2 regions of the Williamsia sp. Y853 genome follow, and region 2 is predicted to be linked to the other one. Evidence: riboswitches for the same ligand, from Rfam matches in the RefSeq annotation. Region 2 holds a riboswitch; the other holds the start of a gene.
The links. A riboswitch is a leader RNA that binds a small molecule or an ion and turns the genes downstream of it on or off. The one in region 2 is predicted to bind cobalamin.
Positions count from the first base shown of each region.

Region 1: it holds a riboswitch for cobalamin, as region 2 does, so the genes downstream of both, cobN (cobaltochelatase subunit CobN) here and AC1TPF_RS14460 (ABC transporter substrate-binding protein) in region 2, are expected to answer to the same signal.

Region 1 covers NZ_JBXCJC010000003.1:533,236-536,316, forward strand. The annotation lists gene AC1TPF_RS18650 (precorrin-8X methylmutase) at 1-299, opposite strand, end outside; gene cobG (precorrin-3B synthase) at 324-1,451, opposite strand; adenosylcobalamin (AdoCbl) riboswitch at 1,566-1,641, shown strand; gene cobN (cobaltochelatase subunit CobN) at 1,694-3,081, shown strand, end outside.
Region 2 covers NZ_JBXCJC010000002.1:532,171-535,251, reverse strand. The annotation lists gene AC1TPF_RS14470 (hypothetical protein) at 1-37, opposite strand, end outside; gene AC1TPF_RS14465 (universal stress protein) at 345-1,217, shown strand; cobalamin riboswitch at 1,364-1,509, shown strand; gene AC1TPF_RS14460 (ABC transporter substrate-binding protein) at 1,632-2,597, shown strand; gene AC1TPF_RS14455 (FecCD family ABC transporter permease) at 2,651-3,081, shown strand, end outside.

The sequences.
Region 1 (3,081 bases), on a different contig from region 2:
TCGCCGAGTAGACAGAGCACATCGTTGTCTGCGGGCAACCGCTTGCGGGTCACGCCGGACGCGACCATGTTCGCATCGCAGAGGATCGGCGCTCCGGCTTCCATCGCCGTGCGGGCCGCGGTCACCAGACCTGCACTGGCTCGCACGTCGGCGGTCAGATCGACCTGACCGCAGGCATGGATCATCCGGACAACCACCTGCGACAGGTCATCGTCGAACATGGTGAGGTCGGATTCGGCACGAATTGTCGCGAATGACTGCCGGTAGATCTCGGCGCCGTCTCGAATGTAGGTGTACATAGTGCTCGCCACCATAGATGCCGATCAGAGTCGGCGACGCTTGTACCCCGTCGCTGTGGCTTCGACCCGAAGATGGTTCTCTTGAGGCGAACCGCACCCGCGTTCGCAGCCGACCCAGTGCTCACGGTCGTCGACCGCGACGTCATCTGACGTCAGGTGCAGTTCCAAATCCCGACGGACATCGGCATGCGATTTGTCGCAGCCGGGTGATCCGGTGCAGTCGGTGACCTTGGTCCATGGTGAACTCTCGTCGAAGATCAGGCCCATCGGTGCCATCACCCGAAGTACGGTGTCGGCCATGCCTTCTGACAGGTCAACGATCAGGATCTCTTTTTGCGGCGTCAGGTAGATGTCGCGTTCGATGGCAGCCAGGAACTCGCCGACTCGCGCCGGGACCCGTCCATGCGCGACCACCGAACCGAGTGCCACCAGGTCGTCGTGATCCTGCGTCAACCAACCCACCCGTGGTTCCGAAATAGGCTCTGACCTCGGGTATTCACCAGTTGTCTGCAGTGTCGCCAAGATGTTGTCGATGGTGGTCCGATCGGCAACATCCTGCACGCGCCATTCGTCGGACCGGTCAGCCAGAAACGCATGCGCCAGGTCGATCATGAGGGCCGCGGCATCATCTGCCGAGACCCGACGTCCGGTCGGCTTTCCGCCGATGAGCACGTCAAACGCTCGATCATCGATCGCCAGCACACCGATGTCGGGACCCTGGGCGAGGATGTCGCCACGCCCGTCGTCGACGCCGAACAGGATCCGGCCCGGGAGACTCGCCAGCACCGGGTCGGACTGCAGGCGGATGTCGAAGTCGTCCAGGATCGGCCGCGCATCGATCAGCCCTCCGCGCCGCCCCGTCAATGCTGAAAGCTGCAGGTTGCGGACCCGCTCGTGACTGGGAGACGGGATCAGGCCGGCCTCGAGTATGCGTTCGCCGGCACCGTCCACGTCGGCGATCCCACGCAGTTGGACGTTGCCGCGCGAGGTCAATTCGAGATGACCGTCGCCGAAGTCATCCGCCACCCCTACCAGGGATTGCATCTGGATCGGGGTGATCAGACCGCCGGGCAGCCGGATCCGAGCCAGATGGCCATCTGCTGCCGGATGCGCCGAGAACACACCGGGGCAACGATCGGACGGTCGACTCATGCGTTCCACGGTACTGGCGCCGATCAACTTTCCACCGCTCGGTGGCGGTCAGTTGCCCGACTCATCGCCGTCGGATCACTTGGAATTGCCGGTCTTATATGCTGATGCAATTCCGCAACGAGGAAGCCGGTGAGAATCCGGCACGGTCGCGCCACTGTAATGGGGAAACCCCAAGTCAGACCCTTGTTGCTCCGCTGCTACACCCCAACCGCCGGGCGCGCATTCCCGGCAAGGAGGTCCTCGTGATCTTGCTGCTGTCCACATCGGACACGGATCTGCTGACGGCCAAGGCGAGCGGCGCCGACTATCGCCTCGCGAACCCGTCACGTCTTCTCGTCGATGAAGACCTACCTCGACTCCTGAACGGGGCCGACCTGGTGGTTGTGCGGATTCTCGGTGGCCGCCGGATGTGGGAACAGGGCCTGGACGCGGTGATCGCCGCCGGGTTGCCGACCGTGGTGCTCTCCGGTGAACAGCTGCCCGATCCCGATCTGATGTCGATGTCGACGGTCGCTCCCGGGGTCGCCGCCGACGCACACAACTACCTGGCCCAGGGCGGACCGGACAATCTCGCGAACCTCCACGCGTTTTTGTCGGACACCCTGCTGCTCACCGGCCACGGGTTCAGTTCTCCGGCAACCACCGCGCAGTGGGGGATTCTGGAACGCAAACCCCGGGTCGAGACCAGCGGGCCGACGATCGCGGTTCTGTACTACCGAGCCCAGCATCTGGCAGGCAACACCGCTTACATCAACGCACTCTGCGACGCGATCGAGGACAAGGGCGGCCGGGCACTGCCGATCTTCTGCGCGTCGCTGCGGACCGCGCCCGATGATCTGCTCGAACAGCTTGCGGTGGCCGATGCGCTGGTGGTCACGGTGCTTGCCGCCGGGGGTACGACGCCTGCCACCGCGTCGGCCGGTGGCGACGACGAGAACTGGAACATCGAACAACTCGCCCGTCTGGACATCCCGATCCTGCAGGGACTGTGCCTGACATCGTCCCGTGCCGGATGGGCGGCGAACGACGATGGCATGTCCCCATTGGACGTCGCCACGCAGGTTGCGGTACCCGAGTTCGACGGACGGATCATCACGGTTCCGTTCTCGTTCAAGGAGATCGGTGAAGACGGCCTGCCCTGGTACCGCCCGGATTCCGAACGGTGTGCACGAGTCGCCGGAATCGCTGTGCGCCACGGGCTACTTCGGCACATCGCACCGGCTGATCGCCGGGTTGCCGTGATGTTGTCTGCATACCCGACCAAACATGCTCGGATCGGGAACGCAGTGGGGCTCGACACCCCACAGAGTCTGCTCCGATTGCTCGAGGCCATGCGGGACGCGGGCTACGACATCGGACCGGAATCCGGCGACGGCTCGGTTCCCGGTCTGGCCGAGAACGATTCGGACACACTGATCCACACGCTGATCGCCGCCGGTGGACAAGATCCCGACTGGCTCACCGAAGAAGCGTTGGCAGCCAACCCGATCCGGCTGTCAGCGGCGGACTACCGCGACTGGTTCGGCACGCTGCCCGAAGACCTCCGGACGACGATGATCGAACACTGGGGGCCGGCCCCCGGCGAACTGTTCGTCGACCGCTCGGTCAATCCGGACGGCGATATCGTGAT
Region 2 (3,081 bases):
ATCCCGAGATCGTCCCGGTCGTAGTGCGAGCAAACATCACGTGTTGTCTCCCTTGATGAGCTGGTGAGTCCGAGGCTACTGGAGGAACCGGACATCTGTTTTCTCCACGCGCAGAACGGATATCGGCCCGTCGTCGCACTGGATCAGTGGCATGACACGTGCGCGCGGCAGTCCTTGTTCGAGACCGCTGGTCGACCAGCGGTTGGACAACGCTCGTATCGGCTCAGAGCGAGCTGGACACGTTTCGATGTTTGGTTTGCGGTTCGCCTGCAACCGGCGACCAGATCGGCGATCGTGGAGTGACTGGACATGTTGGACGATCTCAGCTGCAAAGGGGACAGGCAATGGCTACGGTGAACGCGCCAATAGTAGTGGCAGTCGATGGCTCTGAGCACGGGCAAAACGCGCTGACGTGGGCTGTTGCCGCCGCTGAACGTGAAGGTCGGACGTTGCGGGTCGTCACGGCGGTCGGAACCATCGTGGCGGGCTACGCGCCGGGCGTGGTGATGACCCAAGACATCATCGACACCCTCCACGACGACGCCCAGCGCATCGTGGACATCGCTGTCGGTACGGTCAAAGCAGCCAATCCCGACGTCGCAGTCGGGGGACAGGTGTTCGACGGTAAACCCGCGCTCGTATTACGCGAGATCTCCAGCTCAGCGCACATGGTGGTGGTCGGCAGTCGGGGGATGGGCGGAGTCACCGGCCTGCTGCTCGGGTCTGTCAGCACCGACGTCTCCGCCCACGCCGACTGCCCCGTCGTCGTGGTCCCCCGTCGACCTCCCACAGCCGGCCCGGTGGTGGCAGGCGTCGACGGCTCTCCCAACTCGCAAGCAGCATTGACCCACGCCTTCATCCAAGCCGACGAACTGAACACCTCGCTGATCGTGGTGCATGCCGATCCAGGATTCTCCAGTGGCGGGAACGACGGACACCCCGAGGTCAGTCAGCAGGTCCACGATGAAGCCGCCGAGCGCCTCGGCGTACTGATGGCCGGCCACCGCGAGGACCATCCCGACGTTGCGGTCGAAACGCGCATCGCGGCCCAGGCCCCCGCGCCGTACCTCGTCGACACAGCCCGTGACGCTCAACTCATCGTGGTGGGAAGCCGCGGCCGCGGCGGGTTTCGCGGACTGCTCCTCGGCTCGGTCAGTCAGGCCATTCTCCACACCGCTTTCTGCCCGGTCATGGTTGTGCACGCCCCCACCAGGTGACCCGGTGGACTCCGACGATGCGGAAGGCTTCGAACCGGTTCGGAGACAAGTGTTCCCAATTGTCATCACTTTCCATTGATCGAGCTGAGATACGGCCGCCCGATCGAGGAGTGGACAGGCCCGCGGCGGAGGTGCCTGACGGCCGGCATGTCACTGCCGTATATGGTTGCCGAGGCCGTCCATGCGGCCACGATCAGCGAGGGAACCCGGTGTGAATCCGGGACTGACGCGCAACGGTAACGACCTCGAATGGGGTCGGAGTCCGGTTACTCACCGATCGGTCTAGAAGTTCCTCGGCTCCGCGACTGGGCCCTGATGTAGGAGTACCGCTTCATGCGCACATCTTGGCGGCACATTGGTGCCACCGCCCTTATGATCACCTCGGCCCTGCTCCTCTCGGCATGTTCGTCGACGATGGATGAACCGGTGTCGGAGACGATTTCAGACGGGTCCGCCTTTCCGCTGACCATCGAGAACTGCGGTCATACCGTCACCATCGACGCACCGCCGCAGCGCGCGGTGTCGCTGAACCAGGGGTCCACCGAGATCCTGCTCTCGCTCGGGCTCGCAGATCGGATGGTCGGCACCGCCACCTGGACCGATCCTGTTCGTGAGAACCTTGCCGACGACAACTCCCGCGTGCCGCGCCTGGCGGACAACAATCCGTCCTTCGAGGTGGTCCTCGACACCGAACCCGACTTCGTCTCAGCATCTTTCGGTGGCACACTCGGACAAGGTGGCGTCGCCGACCGCGACCAGTTCGACAAGCTCGGTGTGCCCAACTACCTCTCGCCCACAGACTGCGACGGCAAGACCGACGCGAGCGTGAATGCCGACGGTGCCCGCACCGACCCCCTGCGCATCGACACCGTCTACAAGGAGATCCGGGACCTCGCAGCCATTTTCGACGTCCGTGACCGCGGTGAGGCGTTTATCGCCGAACTGCAGCAACGGTTCGAGGCGGCAACGGGATCGGTGGACGCCGCGGGTGTGTCGTTGGCGTACTGGTTCGCCGACACCAAGACTCCCTATATGGCCGGATGCTGCGGTTCGTCGGGCATCATCACCAATTCTGTTGGCGCCGAGAACATATTCGCCGACACCACCAACGAATGGCCTCAGGTCAGCTGGGAGAGCATCCTCGACCGGGACCCCACCGCCCTCGTGCTCGCCGACCTCAGCCGGCGCAGCATCGACGGCGACGCCCTCGACAGCAAGATCGCATTCCTCGAATCGAACCCGGTTACCCAGCGGCTCACCGCCGTTCGCGACAAGCGGTACATTGTGCTCAACGGTGCCGATCTGAACCCGTCGATCCGCACCATCGACGGTGCGGAGAAGACCGCGGCCGCGCTCGAGCAGTGGGGACTGTCGCGCTGACCGCGGTCAGCACCCACCGCGAAGTCCGACCGGCACGGACCGATTCCCGACCGGTGCTCGGGATCCTCCTGTTGGTCGGTCTCGTGGTGCTGGCCGTGTCCATCGCCATCGTCATCACCATCGGACCCGCCAACCTGTCCGTAGGCGACGTATACGCGGTGGTGCTCGATCACCTCGGTCTCGGCAATTCGGGGGTGAGCAGGATCAAGGACGGCATCGTGTGGGAGCTTCGCCTCCCGCGCACACTGCTCGCGGCCGTCTGCGGTGCCGGCCTGGCGCTGTGCGGGACGATCATGCAGTCTTTGCTGCGCAATCCGCTCGCCGACCCGTTTGTCCTCGGCATCTCGTCCGGGGCGTCCACGGGCGCAGTGGTGATCGTTGTTCTCGGACTGGGCGCCGGAGCGGTGTCGCTGTCGGTGGGCGCGTTCCTCGGGGCGGTTCTCTCCTTCGCCCTTGTGATGCTGCTGGCCCTCGGCGCCGGCGG